Regions from separate parts of the Bacillus sp. JZ109 genome, predicted to be linked through region 2. Evidence: riboswitches for the same ligand, from Rfam matches in the RefSeq annotation. Region 2 holds a riboswitch; the other holds the start of a gene.
What was found. Region 2 has a riboswitch for lysine ahead of M1D94_RS04140 (amino acid permease). Riboswitches for the same ligand answer to the same signal wherever they lie in the genome.
Positions count from the first base shown of each region.

Region 1: linked by a shared signal. The riboswitch ahead of M1D94_RS06710 (aspartate kinase) and the one ahead of M1D94_RS04140 (amino acid permease) in region 2 are both predicted to bind lysine.

Region 1 covers NZ_CP096388.1:1,315,816-1,324,398, reverse strand. Annotated here, with positions in the region: gene sdhB (succinate dehydrogenase iron-sulfur subunit) at 1-193, opposite strand, end outside; gene sdhA (succinate dehydrogenase flavoprotein subunit) at 196-1,956, opposite strand; gene sdhC (succinate dehydrogenase cytochrome B558) at 1,990-2,598, opposite strand; gene M1D94_RS06715 (YslB family protein) at 2,891-3,337, shown strand; gene M1D94_RS06710 (aspartate kinase) at 3,381-4,607, opposite strand; lysine riboswitch at 4,733-4,912, opposite strand; gene uvrC (excinuclease ABC subunit UvrC) at 4,977-6,749, opposite strand; gene trxA (thioredoxin) at 6,885-7,199, opposite strand; gene abfB (alpha-L-arabinofuranosidase AbfB) at 7,521-8,583, opposite strand, start outside.
Region 2 covers NZ_CP096388.1:815,950-824,532, forward strand. Annotated here, with positions in the region: gene modA (molybdate ABC transporter substrate-binding protein) at 1-381, opposite strand, end outside; gene M1D94_RS04120 (substrate-binding domain-containing protein) at 492-1,418, shown strand; gene M1D94_RS04125 (LTA synthase family protein) at 1,446-3,299, opposite strand; gene M1D94_RS04130 (metal-dependent hydrolase) at 3,401-3,883, opposite strand; gene sspJ (small acid-soluble spore protein SspJ) at 4,050-4,190, shown strand; lysine riboswitch at 4,307-4,486, shown strand; gene M1D94_RS04140 (amino acid permease) at 4,590-5,999, shown strand; gene M1D94_RS04145 (iron-hydroxamate ABC transporter substrate-binding protein) at 6,234-7,181, opposite strand; gene M1D94_RS04150 (FecCD family ABC transporter permease) at 7,387-8,433, shown strand; gene M1D94_RS04155 (FecCD family ABC transporter permease) at 8,433-8,583, shown strand, end outside.

The DNA.
Region 1 (8,583 bases), 500 kb from region 2:
GACAGTTCATATCCCATGTGACAGGGGTTGTCTTCTCACCTTTGACATTAACCGGATTCCGGCGGATTTCCATCAGAGCGGAAATGACGTTCAGATTCGGGCGGTATGGAATCTCAAATTCTTCATCGTAAGGCGTGCTGTCGGCTGTATCTTGACGTGTGATAATAAATCGTATGGTTTTTTGTTCACTCATGATTATTTCGCCACCTTCTTCTTCGAGTAATCCCGTTTCCGAGGCGTTATCAGTGATACATCGACATCCTGATACTCAAATTCCGGCGCTTCATACGGGCTTACATGTTTAGCCATTGTTGTTTTGAGCCATTCATCATCATTACGTTCAGGATAATCCGGTTTGTAATGGGCGCCCCGGCTTTCATTACGGTTGTATGCGCCAAGGGTAATCACCCTAGCAAGCTGAAGCATGTTTGAGAACTGGCGTGTGAACATCGCTCCCTGGTTGCTCCATTTTGTCGTGTCATTGATGTTGATCTTTTTGAAGCGCTCCATTAACTCCTGAATTTTGTCATCCGTTTTCAAAAGCTTGTCATTATGGCGGACAACCGTTACGTTCGCCGTCATCCACTCACCGAGCTCTTTGTGAAGAACATAGGCATTTTCGGTTCCGTCCATACTCATAATGTCAGCCCATTTTTCTTCTTCTTTCTTAACGTGAGCGTCGAATAAAGATGAAGACATGTCTTCCGCTGAAGATTCTAAGCCGTTTACATATTTCACCGCATTCGGACCGGCCACCATGCCTCCGTAAATCGCAGACAGCAAGGAGTTTGCTCCCAAGCGGTTGCCGCCGTGCATAGAATAATCACATTCCCCAGCCGCAAACAGTCCAGGGATGTTTGTCATTTGATCGTAATCCACCCATAAACCGCCCATAGAATAATGGACCGCAGGGAAGATTTTCATTGGAAGCTTACGCGGGTCGTCTCCCATGAATTTCTCATAAATCTCAATGATGCCGCCTAGCTTAATATCAAGCTCTTTCGGATCTTTATGAGACAGATCGAGATAGACCATGTTTTCACCGTTAATGCCGAGCTTCTGGTTCACACACACATCAAATATTTCGCGTGTCGCAATATCACGCGGCACCAGGTTTCCGTATGCCGGATATTTTTCCTCCAGGAAATACCACGGTTTGCCGTCTTTATAAGTCCACACGCGACCGCCTTCACCACGCGCTGATTCACTCATCAGTCTTAGTTTGTCATCGCCCGGTATGGCTGTCGGGTGGATTTGAATGAATTCTCCGTTTGCATAGTACGCTCCCTGCTGATAAACGATTGAAGCAGCAGATCCTGTATTAATCATGGAGTTCGTTGATTTTCCAAAAATGATCCCCGGTCCCCCCGTCGCCATAATGACAGCGTCTGAACGGAAGGATTCAATTTGCATGTTTGTCAGGTTTTGTGCAACAATTCCGCGGCAGGTTCTGTCATCATCTAAAACAGCGCCAAGGAATTCCCAGCCTTCGTATTTTGTGACCAGACCCGCAACTTCGTATCTGCGCACTTGCTCGTCCAGTGCGTAAAGCAGCTGCTGTCCCGTCGTCGCACCAGCATAAGCAGTTCTGTGGTGCTGTGTACCCCCGAATCGGCGGAAATCAAGCAGGCCTTCAGGCGTCCGGTTAAACATGACGCCCATCCGGTCTAATAAGTGGATGATAGAAGGCGCCGCTTCACACATCGCCTTGACTGGCGGCTGGTTGGCAAGAAAGTCTCCCCCGTATACCGTGTCATCAAAATGTTCCCACGGAGAGTCACCTTCCCCTTTTGTATTGACCGCTCCGTTTATGCCGCCTTGCGCACAAACTGAATGAGAACGTTTGACAGGAACGATGGAAAACAATTTAACCGCCATTCCTGATTCCGCTGCTTTAATTGTCGCCATGAGGCCGGCAAGACCCCCGCCGACTACGATAATGCTTGATTGACTCATGATAGCCCCTCTCCCTCTAGTAATCTAGTACTCTTAAACAAATGCAAAAATCGCTTTTAAGCCTACGTATGACAGTGCAACAAAAATAATCAGCGTAACGTATGTCGAAATTCTTTGAGAACGAGGCGTTACCGTGATGCCCCATGTAACAGCGAAAGACCATAAACCGTTCGAGAAGTGGAAAATTGTTGATAAAACACCGACAATGTAAAAACCAAGCATAGCCGGAGAGCTCAAAATATTCGCCATCATGTCGAAATTGACCTCAGCGCCCATTTGTGCGGCAATGCGGGTTTCCCACACGTGCCAGCTGACGAAAATGAGGGTGATGATACCGGTTACACGCTGCAGGACGAATAGCCAGTTTCTCATGTAGCTGTATTGGCCTGCGTTATTTTTCGCAGTAAACGCTATGTACACACCATAAACTGCATGATAAATTAATGGTAAGAAGATAATAAAAATTTCCAAGGCATACCTGAAAGGCAGACTATCCATAAAATGAGCAGCGCTATTAAATGCTTCAGCGCCCCTTGCGGCAAACTGGTTGACGACTAAATGCTGAATAAGAAAGATGCCGACCGGTATGACGCCAAGCAAGGAATGCAATCTTCGAAAATAAAACTCTCTGTTCCCAGACATTACTTTACCCCCTGTTTGATAAGTGCGAAATGTGCTAAATCTCTTCCCCCACTTCTTTCAATTGTAAGCACTTTATTAAGATTTATTGACAATTTCATTTTACTCCTCCCTCAAAAGGGCGTCAAGAAAACGCGTACATAAATTATAATTTTCCGAATTGATTAGTTGATTGAAAAATTTTATTTTATCAATATATATTTCTTGCTTAATTTTTCATAAGAATTACAGGATCATTCTGTAATCCTCCCCCCTGTTTAAGCTATAATATACGCAGGAGAGAGGGGAGACAGATATGAAGTCTAAATTTGAAGCATCTATTGACAACCTAAAAGAAATTGAAATGAACGCCTATGCCTACGAACTAATACGAGAGATCGTTCTCCCAGATATGCTTGGCCAAGATTACTCTTCCATGATGTATTGGGCAGGAAAACATCTCGCCCGTAAGTTTCCTCTTGAATCATGGGAGGAATTTCCGGCCTTCTTTGAAGAAGCGGGCTGGGGAACCCTCACCAACGTAAGCGCTAAAAAACAGGAGCTTGAATTTGAACTTGAAGGGCCGATCATTTCCAACCGGCTTAAACATCAGAAAGAACCTTGCTTTCAGCTGGAGGCTGGTTTTATCGCTGAACAAATTCAATTGATGAATGATCAGATTGCCGAATCATATGAACAAGTGAAAAAGAGAGCCGATAAAGTGGTTCTGACTGTGAAATGGGATATGAAAGACCCAGTGTAATCAAAAAGGCGGTGACTGCATAGTCCCGCCTTTTTGATTGTCATTACACAGCTGAAGGGTGTTTTGAAAGCTCAAATGCATCGTGAAGCGACTCGACTGCTTTCACCATGTCATTTTCGCTTACGACTGTTGACACTTTGATTTCAGATGTGCTGACCATTTTGATTAAAATGTTTTTTTGCGCCAGTACAGCAAACATTTCAGCCGCTACACCAGGATTTGAGACCATGCCGGATCCAACAATGGATACTTTAGCCAATTTGCTTTCTGTCTCGATTTTCTCAAATTCCAGCGCGTCTTTATACTCTTCAAGCACTGCAACGGTTTGGTCTGCATCTTCTGTTTTGACAGAGAAGGAAATTCCAGTCTTGTCCTCGGCCTGCGTTTGGATAATGATATCCACGTTTATGTTTCTTTTGGCAAGTGTCGTAAAAATAGTAGACAAAGTTGTCAGGCCGCTAGTCAGCCCGTAAATGGTTACTCTTGTGATTTGATCTTCAAATGCAATGCCTCTGACAATTAAATTCTGTTCCATGGATGATTCCTCCTCAATTAATGTTCCCGCTTCGGTTTCTGTACTTGAACGCACTTCTAACGGCACTTGGTAATTTTTCGCGAACTCAACTGCTCTTGGATGAAGAACGCCGGCGCCTAAATTGGCAAGCTCAAGCATTTCATCGTATGAGATGCCCGCAAGTTTTCTCGCTGATTTCACATAGCGCGGATCGGTTGTAAACACGCCTGGCACGTCTGTGTATATGTCACATTTATCAGCTTTTAAAGCGGCAGCCAAAGCAACTGCTGTTGTATCTGAACCGCCCCGGCCCAATGTCGTAATTTCACAATCCTCTGTCATGCCTTGGAATCCTGCTACAATGACAATTTTTCCCTTTTCAAGCTGGTCTGCTAAAACCGATGTGTCGATATCTGTAATTCTGGCGTTTCCGTGAATGGCCTCCGTACGGATTCCCGCCTGCCAGCCAGTATAAGACACAGCGTCATAGCCTTTTTCCTGCAATGCTATTGAAAGGAGTGAAATCGTGACCTGCTCGCCTGTCGCCAGCAGCATATCCATTTCGCGTTTGCTCGGCTGGTCAGAAATAGCTTTTGCAAGGCTGACCAATTCGTCAGTGGATTTTCCCATTGCTGAAACGACGACAACGACTTGATGGCCTTTCTGTTTTTCTGCAATTGCGCGGTTTGCCGCATTTTGAATTTTTTCGACTGAGCCGACGGAAGTGCCTCCGAATTTTTGTACAATAAGACCCATGTATTACCACCCTTTACATTTTGGTTCGTGCGGGTGAGGAGAAAGAGCGCTTTGTCCACAATAAAAAAAGCAATGAGAGGAATACTCTCATTGCTTATCAATTAATCATCATAAATGATTATGAACAACGAGATAGCCCTCCAAGAAAATGATTTCTTGACAGCCTTACATTTATTCAATGCACGGCCAGCAAATAATACCGATGGGGTTTTATTTGCTTCGGCGACGCTCCCCTTTCAGCCTTTTTCACAGAATCCATCTTTCTCCAAAGGCATACTCTTGAAGTTCGCACCTCTATCTTCACCATATAACACGATCTAACTATGAAATTAGTTCACATTTTATCAGATCTTATTTAAAAGGACAACATTATTTTTGCAATTTGTCGTAAAGGAGCTGAGCCGCCGCTGTGGGAACACCGGCTTTTTTGATGTCCTCAAGGCTTGCTTCCTTCATTTTTTTAACGGAACCGAAATGCTTTAACAGCATTTTCTTTCTTTTCTCTCCGATACCCGGGATGTCGTCTAAAACGGATTGAAACGCGCTTTTTCCGCGGATTTGCCTGTGAAAACTGATTGCAAAACGGTGCACCTCGTCCTGAATGCGCTGCAGGAGGTAAAATTCCTGGCTGTTTCGTTCCAGATACACCACCTCCAGCGGATCACCGATCAGTAAATTTGAGGTTCTGTGTTTTTCATCTTTCGCTAAACCGGCGATCGGGATATCCAAGCCGAGTTCATTTTCAATGACATCCCTTGCTGCGTTGATCTGCCCTTTTCCTCCGTCAATGATGATCAGATCGGGCAGCGGCAGATTCTCACGAAGCACTCTCGTATAGCGTCTTCTGACAACCTCTCTCATAGAACCGTAATCATCCGGCCCTGTAACGGTTTTGATTTTATATTTGCGGTATTCCTTTTTGTATGGTTTGCCGTCGATAAACACAATCATCGCGGAAACTGGGTTTGTCCCCTGTATGTTTGAGTTATCAAACGCTTCAATTCTGTGCGGCGTATAAATATTTAATGCCTCACCTAGTTTCTGCACAGCCCCGATTGAACGCTCCTCGTCGCGTTCGATTAAAGAGAATTTTTCTTTCAATGCGATTTTCGCATTTTTATGGGCAAGCATGAGCAGTTCTTTTTTCGGGCCTTTCTTCGGCTGGTGAACGTTTGTTTCCAGCAGCTGCTCGATCATGGATTGATCTACGCTGTCCGGAACTAAAATCTCCTTCGGAAGGAAGTGGTTGTTTTTTGAATAAAACTGCCCGATGAACGTGAGGAACTCTTCATCTGCTTCCTGATAAAGCGGGAACATGCTGACATCGCGTTCAATGAGCTTCCCTTGGCGGATGAAAAAGACCTGCACGCACATCCAGCCCTTATCGTACGCGTACGCGAATACATCACGGTCGACTAGATCGTTCATCGTCATTTTTTGTTTTTCCATCGTTGATTCAATATGGGCAATTTGGTCACGAAGCTCTTTTGCTCGTTCAAACTCAAGATTCTCAGCAGCTTCATGCATTTTCTCTTCAAGCTCTTTTTTGACCTCATTATAGCCGCCCCTTAAGAAACGTGTAATGCTTTCAACCAGCTCTCTGTTCGTCTCTTCGGAAATATCCTTTACGCACGGAGCGAGGCATTGGCCCAGATGATAGTAAAGGCACACTCTGTCCGGGAGCTTGGAGCATTTTCTGAGAGGATACAGACGGTCGAGCAGTTTTTTTGTTTCCCTTGCTGCCTGTACATTCGGATACGGCCCGAAATAGCGCCCTTTGTCTTTTTTGACATTGCGGGTGACAATCAGCCTTGGGTGGCGTTCATGGGTGAGTTTTATGAAAGGATAGGTTTTGTCGTCTTTGAGCATGACGTTGTATTTCGGATCATGCTTTTTGATCAGATTCATTTCTAAAATAAGCGCTTCAAGATTGGAGGACGTCACGATATATTCAAAATCCTCGATTTCCGTCACAAGCCTTTGGGTTTTCGCGTCGTGAGAACCGGTGAAGTAGGAGCGCACTCTGTTTTTCAGCACTTTTGCTTTCCCTACGTAGATCACAGTCTGCTGCCGGTCCTTCATGAGATAACAACCCGGTTGATCAGGAAGGAGGGCGAGTTTTTCTTTCAGTTGTTTGTTCATATGTTACCCTTCCTTATGTTTAATCCTTTATTTCCAGTTTAACACGAACGTTTGTTTTTCTCTATGGTTCACAATTGGCGAATAAAAAAAGCGATCCCTCAATCGGAATCGCTCTGGCATGTAAGCAGCGGAAAATTAAAGATGTTTGTTTACAAGCTCTTGAAGCGCTTCTTTTGGTTTGAAGCCGACTGAAGTTTCAACTACTTCGCCGTCTTTTAACACAAGAAGAGTCGGGATGCTCATAACGCCGTATTTTCCGGCAGTTTCTTGGTTTTCGTCTACATCGATTTTTACGATTTTCAGTTTGTCTCCCATTTCTTGATCCAATTCTTCAAGAACAGGTGCAATCATTTTACAAGGTCCGCACCAAGGAGCCCAGAAGTCTGCCAGTACGACGCCTTCGCTTGTTTCAGCTGAGAAAGATTGATCAGTTGCTTTTACGATAGCCATTATTGAATTCCTCCAATGTGAAATGATGATTTTTAGTATAGCATCTCCCATTCGTTCACGCTATTTTAATGCTTACAAATTATTTTTTCCTGATCACAGCCGGTTTACTCATTTTTATATGGTTGAATGGGATATGCTCTTTTTTAAAACACAAATCTGATAATGGCCCCGATCACTACAATTGCCCCAATAATCATTAAAATGGTACGAAGCATAAGATCACATCTCCTCTTCACTGTCATGTACTTTACCATGCCCTGCCGGAGCTGTTTTAAAACCTGAAAAAGAGCGCCGGCATGAAGCTCCGGCGCTCTTGCGCGATTAAGAATCAGCACGCAGCGTAAGTAAGACGACTGACATTGGCGGGAGTTTTACTTTCAGTTTGTTTTTGCTGAGCGTGTATTGTCTGAAGGATTCCGGTTTGACATGATGAGGATCGTCAAACGTGTTATGCGCATTCATTTTTTCTGCCGTAAGAATGACTCCGGAATGGTCCGCTGCCTTGTGTAGACCCCTCAGCTCGATTTCCGCCTCCGCTTTGTTTTGGTGATCGATGTTGCAAATTGTGATATTGATATCGCCTTCAGCTTGTTTCGACGCTGAAATGCTGATTTGCGGAAGCGTTTCACCGTTCCATTCATAGTCGGCAGACATTGTCTCTGTGGCTAAAAGAGAAGCGTCCTGATGCACCTTAAACATATTGAATACATGGTACGTCGGTGTCAAAAGCATCCGCTCTCCCTCAGTCAAAATCATCGCTTGCAGAACGTTTACTGTTTGGGCGATGTTGGCCATTTGCACTCGGCGGCAATGTTGATGGAAAATGTGGAAATGAGAAGCCGCCACCAGTGCATCACGAATGGTGTTTTGCTGATATAAGAAACCGGGATTCGTGCCTGGCTCGGGATCAAACCACGTGCCCCATTCATCAATAATCAGCCCGACCCGCTGCTCCGGATCGTACCGGTCCATAATCGTGCCGTGTTTTTGAATCAATTCATCGATGTATTTGGCTTTTTTCATCGTAATAAACCATTCATCTTCCGTGAATTCTGTGGCTGATCCTTTGCCCTTCCAGAAATCCCCCGGAATCGTGTAATAATGAAGACTCAACCCGTCCATCAGGCCAGCGGCTTTTTTCATAAGCACGTCCGTCCAATTAAAATCATCCACATTTGCGCCGCCTGCAATTTTATAAATGTCATTCCCGCTGTAATTGCGGACATAAGTCTGAAAACGCCGGTACAGATCTGCGTAGTATTCGGGATGCATGTTGCCGCCGCAGCCCCAGTTTTCATTGCCCACGCCGAAATATTTCAGCTTCCAAGGTTCTTCTCTTCCATTTTGCTTTCTCCAGTCTGACATCGGCGTGCCTTCTTCAAAT
Region 2 (8,583 bases):
TGAATCTCCGTTTTTCGGTACGACCAGCACAATTTCATTACCGACTAAATCAGTGCTGTCTTTTTTTGCGATATCTCCATCATCCACCAGCTTTTTAAATTTATCCTCAGCAGCTGAGAAGAACAGATCTGCTCCTGCTCCTTGAGAAATCTGTTTTTGCAAGGCGCCGGATGAGCCATAGTTATCTTGGATGGTAATATTTTGATGCTCTTTTTCATAATTTTTTTGGATTTCCTCAAGTGCATCCTGCGCGCTGGCGGCAGCTGAGATGGTTAACGTTACTTTTTTCTCGCTGTCCGTTGAAGACTGGTTTGAAGAACAGCCTGCTGCAAGGAGAAAAGCAGTTAAGGCTGCGATGAAAATAGAATACTTCTTAAACATGATTGCACCCCTTATCATTAGATATAACTAATTATAACTGATTATGTTTGGTTTATGTGGGTTTTTTTACATTCGGCGAAAAGGTATAATAAAATAGGAGAGTGATGATGATGAATGAAACCTCTTCCTATACGATAGAAGAAGTTGCAGGTCTGCTGAAGGTATCAAAGCTGACCGTTTATGATTTGATTAAAAAAGGCGTGCTGCCTGCTTATCGTGTCGGAAGGCAGATGCGTGTGGATGAAGAAGATTTAAAGCAATATAAAACGAATATGAGAATGTCTCAGCCCATCGCTGCAACAGAAGCGCCGAAACAGGTGCAGGAGGCTGAGCCGGACGGCAGACCGAATGTCATGATCAGCGGACAGGACATTTCGATGGATCTTCTCAGCAAGCATTTGGAGAATGCCATTCAGGAGACGCCGCTCCGTAAATACAAAGGAAGCTTAAACAGCCTGATTGATATGTATCAAGGCAAGTGTGACATTGTCAGCCTCCATTTGTACGATGCTGAAACGGGCCAGTATAACGCTCCTTATGTAAAACGGATTTTGACAGGTGAACCGTTTTGTCTCATCAATGTCGTTCTCCGCAAAGCAGGACTGTATGTGAAAAAAGGGAATCCGAAAAACATTCAAGGCTGGAAAGACTTGAAAAGAGCCGATATCCGGATCATCAACAGGGAAAAGGGTTCTGGCGCAAGGGTGCTCCTTGATGAACAGCTTGGCTTGTTTGGTGTGAATCCGGCTGATGTAAAGGGATACGGCGATATCGTGACCGATCATTACGCTGCCGCTTCACAAGTTTCAAGCGGACAGGCTGACGCGGGAATCGGGGCGCAGCACGCGGCACATATGGGCAGTGTTGATTTTATCCCGCTCATCGACGAACAATATGATATCGTTGTTTTGAAAAAACATGAGCAGCTGCTGAAAGCCGTGAAGGAGATTTTGAATTCTGAGGAATACAAGGCGAATTTGTCTCATTTAAACGGCTATGAAACGAAGCTGACTGGCAAGGTGATGTTGGAAACGTAAAAAATCCCTCTTGATAGAGGGATTTTTTCATTCGGAAAACCTGAGCAGGTCACCATTTAAAATTTTATCAGAGAGAGAAAGTTCTTCGTTTGCTTTCTCCTTGTAAGGGAGGCACGCATCCTGATCTTCCAGCACTTCACCTGTTTTTTGGCTATAGCACGTGTTCTTTGTGTATATATAATCGTTCGTAATAAAGCTGCCGTTTCGCAGAACGGCGAATGGGGTGCGGTCGCCCGACAGCAAATCATTGCCGAATTGGATATCGCCTTTTGTCTCAACGCCGAGCAAATGCATCAGCGTCGGCCTGACGTCGACCTGTCCCCCGGCATCAGGGATGGTTTCCGGCTTTTGATCGGTGATTCCCGGGATATGTATGATAAACGGCACCCGCTGGAGCTGAACGTTGTCATACGGTGTGATTTCGTCTTTCCCTAAAAACTCAGCCATGGCCTCGTTATGGGCTTCAGAAATGCCGTAATGATCTCCCATAAATACGATCATCGAATTTTCGTATAAGCCTTCGTCCTTCAGTTTTTTGATAAAATGCTTCAATGCCTCATCCTCATAGCGAACCGTGGTCACATAGCGGTTTAACAGATCACTGCTTGAATCGAATTCATCTATCAGCTGATCCTTTTCATCAATCTCAAACGGAAAATGATTCGTTAACGTGATAAAACTGCTGTAGAACGGCTGCGGCAGGCTTTTCAGCTTTTCGGCGGACTGCTCTAAAAATTCTTTGTCTTTTAAGCCCCAGCTTGTCGATGTCCCGGGAGTGACATGAAAATCATCAACATCAAAAAAGCGGTCAATGCCAAATGTATCGTACATGACATCTCTGTTCCAAAATGTTTTATGGTTAGCATGAAAGACGGCTGAATAATAATCGTGCTGCTTCAGCGATTTATACATCGTATGAAATTGATGGTCGCTTTTCGTGAAAAAGACGGCGCCGCTAAGGGAAGGATACAGCGAGTTAGCAACGATGAATTCTGAATCAGATGTTTTCCCTTGTTCTGTTTGCTGATAGAAATGATCAAAGGAATAGCTTTTTTTAATGAGATCATTCATAAATGGGGTAATTTCTTTTCCATTTACTTTTTCATTCAGAACAAAGCTTTGGGTCGATTCAAGTGTTACAAAGATGACATTGCGCCCCTTTGCAAGACCGAATTTGCTTTGATCAGGCTTGCTGTAATCAGCCTCTGTATAGTTTTTAATGGCAGTTATACTGTCTTCATCGGCAAAAGCTTTCGCGCTGATATTAACAGTCTGAGAAATTGTATCGTAAATATGGAACTGAAACAGGCCGATGCTTTTGACTAGCATTTCCCGGTCAAAAGAATGTGCCAAAAGCTTCGGCTGCTGTACTTCTGCAAGTGCCAGTGTGCATAAAAGCATGCCGCAGGAAGCTGCATAGTACCGTTTGATCGTGCGGGGAGCGGCTTTTGTCTGTGGGTGTTTGGTTTTTCTGGCGAACAGCAGCAGAAAAACCAAATCCACAAACAGGGCGATAAACAGAGGATGGAACAATTCTTTTACACTGCTTCCCATATCGCTCATGTTGCTCGCCTGAAATAAAACCGGAATGGTAATAAAATCGATATAAAAGCCGTAAAAAATCGTATTAGAGATCAAGATAACAGTCAGAACCAAATTGGCAATCAGCAAAAAAGCCCGCTGCTTGTTTCCTTTCAGAAGCAGGCCGATCCCGAATAAAGGAAGAATAAAGCTGAGCGGGTTGACCAGCAGCATTAGCTCCTCCAACAGAGTATCGATTTGCAAATCAAAGCCGAGTTTATATATCACATACGTTTTGATCCACATAAATAAGATCGAAAAACATAAAAACCGCTGATTGTGAAAAAAGGTTCCTTTCATCAATATGACTCCTCACGTTTTCTTGATCATCTGCATGAAATGCTTCTTAAGTAAAACCTACTAAAAACAGCCGGTTCAGACAAGTCTCAGCACTCATGTGTTTAAAACATGCGCCCATGAAACAGCATATAAAAGTAGTAACATGAAGCAAGGGTCAGGCCGGCTAGCACGAGCTGCTCAGAAAAACTGCCTGTCTTCATATATAATGGAAGCCGAACGCGGATCGTTGAAGGGAATAATAATTTGATTCCGTTCACCGTCCAAGCGTCAAGAAACAAGTGGCTCGCCATTCCGATCATCAGGCCGGCTGATATGTTTTTATCTGGAATGTATGTAGAAGTGATAAAAAACATGATGAGCATAAACAGCAAGCTGTGTGTAAATGTACGATGGCCAAAAACGGAGCTGACCACTTTCGATAAAATAGGAAATTTTCTCCCGATTTTGCTTTGTGTGTGGCAGATATCGGGTATTAATGCTCCAACCGCGCCTGACGCAGCCATAAGCACTGGATCAAATCCATAATAATAAGCCGCTGCCGTACAAGAAGCGATGCCTCCCATGATGTGTGTTTTTCCTGTCATTTGCCGCTTCTCCTTTTATCTTTTGCAAAAAATCTCTGAATTACAAATATATCAAGAGAATGTATGTTTGATCAACAGGACTTTGGACGATAAAAAATATCCCGCATAATTTTTCAGGAAAGAGGCATCTTAAACATGTACCTATTTTTTAAAAGAGGTGATACGAATGGGTTTCTTTAATAAAGATAAAGGAAAACGTTCCGAAAAAGAAAAAAACGTAATCCAAGGAGCTCTTGAAGATGCTGGTTCAGCTCTAAAAGATGATCCGCTTCAAGAAGCTGTGCAAAAAAAGAAAAATAATCGATAACCACATGCGGATAGAGCTTGGCTCTATCCGTATTTTCCATCTGTTCCCTTTGACAGATCATCCTTTCTTTGATAACCTTCTGGGAGTAACTGAATAATTAAATCCTCACTCTTTCTCAGTGAGGTAGAGGTTGCGCGGATGATAAGTCACACATGCCAGGCTGACAGGAGCTGTTAAACATGTGTAAAAGGCATCAGCGCCGAAGTGTGGAGAAAGCCGATCCTTCTCTATGCTGGGACTGTATCTGAATAAGTGCAGGACTGCCGCGTGCTTTTTCGCGGAGGGCTATCCGGAGATCAAGGGTGTGTGTTTCTTTAAGCATGGACTTTTGTTCAGGCTTTTTTTGCGTTTATATGATCTCGGGGTCTGGTCCGTACAAAGAATCATGGAGGTACTGGAATGGAACAGACAAAAAAATGGGGTTTTTGGTTATTAACGGCGTTTGTCGTTGGAAATATGGTTGGATCAGGAATTTTCTCCTTGCCGAGCTCGCTTGCTTCAATTGCGAGTCCGTTTGGAGCTACGTCCGCCTGGCTTTTGACAGGTGCCGGCGTGCTGATGATTGCACTTGTGTTCGGACACTTGTCCATTCGCAAGCCTGAACTGACAGCGGGACCGCAAAGTTATGCAAGAGCGCTGTTTTCTGACCCGAAAAAAGGCAACGCTGCCGGTTTCACAATGGTGTGGGGCTACTGGGTGGCGAGCTGGATCAGTAACGTGGCGATCATCACAAGTCTCGCCGGTTACTTGACTTCGTTCTTCCCGATCTTGGTTGATAAACGTGAGATGTTTTCGATCGGCGGGCAAGAGGTGACACTCGGCCAATTACTGACGTTTGCCGTATGTACGATCTTGTTATGGGGAACGCACGCGATTCTTGTTGCCAGCATTAACGGCGCAAGTAAATTAAACTTTGTCACAACGCTTTCTAAAGTATTAGGTTTTGTCTTCTTTATCGTTGCTGGTTTATTTGTGTTTCAAACGACATTATTCGGTCATTTTTATTTCCCGGTTCAAGGAGAAAACGGCACAAGCATTGGAATTGGCGGCCAGGTTCATAACGCCGCGATTTCTACACTGTGGGCGTTTGTCGGAATTGAATCCGCGGTGATCCTGTCCGGCCGTGCGCGCTCTCAGCGTGATGTGAAACGTGCGACAATTACCGGCTTGCTGATTGCCTTGAGCATATATATTATTGTGACTTTAATTACGATGGGTGTTCTGCCGCATGATAAGCTTGTCGGCTCTGAAAAACCATTTGTTGATGTACTCTATGCGATTGTTGGAAACGCGGGAAGCGTGATTATGGCGCTTTTGGCTATCCTTTGTTTATTCGGAACGATGCTCGGCTGGATTTTGCTTGGCTCTGAGGTGCCATACCAAGCAGCTAAAGCGGGAGATTTCCCGGCATTTTTTGCAAAAACGAATAAAAAGGGAAGTCCGGTCATTGCACTCATTATTACAAACGTCATGTCACAGGTCTTCATTTTCTCGGTTATTTCCCGGACAATAAGTGACGCATTTACATTTTTAACGACAGCGGCTACACTCGCATATTTAATTCCGTATCTAGTATCTGCAATCTACAGCTTGAAGGTAGTCATCAAAGGTGAAACGTATGACCAGCTGAAAGGCTCCCGTGTAAGAGACGGATTGATCGCAATACTGGCGTGTGCATACTCCGTGTTTGTTATCGTAACAGGCACAGCAGATTTAACGACATTTATCCTCGGCATCGGTTTATTCTTTGTCGGCTTAATCGTTTATCCATTTGTGAGTAAAAAGTTCCAGAAAGAAAAACAAGCATAATGAAAAGACACCTGATTTGCTCAGGTGTCTTTTTTATAAAATCACAATTTCTCCTGTTAGGAATCCGTTCGTTAAATATGCAAAAAACGTTTTTCAGTCTCTCCAGCATAAAAAAACTGATCGTGTTGAGGATGCAGCTTAATATGAATGGCTCAAAGAAAATATCCGATATGATTCAAATTGAGCCGTTCCTTATAAATAAGCAAAAGAGCCGCGGGCAGGCGGCTCTTTTGTTTATTTAGTCAAGCTTTCCGTAATAAACTTCAGTTGTCCTTCTAATGAAATCGGGTCAGAGAAATAGAATCCGATCGGATCCATCTTGTAGACATGGCCATTTTTAACGGCATTCAGGTTCTTCCAAATGGAGCTTTCAAAAACGCCGCCATCATCACCGCCTGATTGCCATGGGCCCGCGAAAATGTAATCTCCGGCGAAGTCAGGGAGCTTCTCTAATGAAATACTTGTATAACCTGGCCCCTGGTCAATGGCTTTTTCTTTTGTCAGCTTTGTAGCCTGCAGGCCAAGGTCTTTGTAAATGATGCTTCCGCCTCTTCCAAAGTCTTTACCGAATACGTAAATGTCTTTTCCGTTCGTTTGCATAATGGAAATGGTTTTGTCACCGACCGCTTTTTTGATTTTTGTTTTAGCGGCCGCAACTTTTTTATCCCACTCGGCCAGCCATTTTTCAGCTTTATCTTCAGTTCCCGTCATTTTTGCAAATTCTTTCAGCTGTTCGATGTTGTCGAGCTTATCGTATTTTACTGCGACAGTCGGCGCAATTTTTTCAAGCTTTTTAATATCAGCGCCCTGTGTTGTCCAGACGATAATCAGGTCAGGGTTCAAATCAATGACCTTTTCAACCGAAGTGCCGTCTCCGATGTTTTCGACGCCGTCAGTTTTTCCTTTGTAGTAAGGGTTTTTAAATACATTCTCAGGCGCACCGACAACGTTGATGCCGAGTGTTTTGAAGTAGCCGTAATAGCCGTCTGCCATGACAACCACCCGTTTAGGATGCTTCGGGATTTTTACATTTCCGTTTTCAGCCTTGTATGTAAAGGTTTCTGCGCCTTTTGAATCAGAGGCAGAACCTTTGCTTTCTGAGTTATTCCCGCAGGCTGCCAGCGCTGCAATCAATAACAGGGCAAAAAACGCGGCTCCGAGTTTCTTGTATATATGGGTCATATCTCATACCTTCTTTCTAAAAGATAGATGAAAAAGAGAATCATTATCATCTGTGATTATACCACTGCAAGTGCCGGTTGACACGATATTTTTGCAAATGCATTTTCATTTTTGTTCAAAACACTCTATTAAATCAGCTGAAAAAAGTGATATACTGAAACAGCAATTGATAATCATTATCAGTAACAGAAAGGAAGTACGGCAGTTGAGTCAACATAAAAATATACGGACTGCATCAGAAGAAATCCAATGGACGTCAAGGACATATGGCGCGATCATCGTCCTTATTGCAGGTCTATGCCTGCTTTGCCTTGGCGCATTTTTATCCATATCCCTCGGTGCAGCGGATATTCATTTGCGCACTGTATGGGACGCCATTTTTCATTATCAGCCGACAAAGACATCTCACCAAATTATACATGATCTTCGACTGCCTAGAACGGCGGCTGCCGCGCTTGTAGGCGCATTGTTGGCAGTGTCGGGAGCAATCATGCAGGGGATGACGAGAAACCCTTTGGCAGAGCCTTCGATTATGGGTGTGACTTCAGGCTCTGCGTTTGCGGTTTCGATTGCGTTTGCCTTTTTTCCCGGGCTTTCTGCAATGGGGCTTGTGCTATGGTCCTTTGCGGGAGCGGGGCTGGGGGCATCGACGGTAATGGGCATAGGCATGTTTTCAAGGGGCGGACTTACGCCTGTAAAGCTTGCTCTGGCGGGTACGGCAGTTACTTATTTCTTTACCGGCATTTCAACTGCCATTGCAATCCGCTTTGATGTCGCTCAGGATATCAGCTTTTGGTACGCAGGCGGGGTAGCGGGTGTGAAATGGCCGGGGGTCCAGCTTTTGCTTATTGCAGGGGCTGTCGGTTTAACGCTCGCGTTTTTCATCGCCCGGTCTGTGACAGTGTTAAGTCTCGGTGACGATCTGGCAAAAGGGCTTGGACAATATACATCAGCGGTGAAACTGGTTGGCATGCTTATTGTAGTAATTCTGACCGGAGCTGCGGTTTCCATTGCCGGCACCATTGCATTTATCGGGCTGATCATTCCGCATATTACCCGTTTTTTGGTCGGTGTGGATTATCGGTGGATCATTCCTTGCTCGGCGGTGCTCGGTGCTGTTTTGCTTGTTTTTGCTGACATAGCGGCCAGACTCGTAAATGCGCCCTTTGAAACGCCTGTCGGCGCGCTGACTTCTCTGATCGGCGTTCCCTTTTTCTTTTATTTGGCACGTCGTGAAAGGAGAGGGCTGTAATGAAAACAAAAACAAACAAACCGCTTATTGTAATGGCTGTGACCTTTTTGCTTATCGTGGTGGTCTTTTTTATCAGTCTCAATTTGGGCGTTATCAAAATTGCACCGCTTAAAACGCTTCAGGTCTTTTTCGGCCAAGGAACGGCGCGTG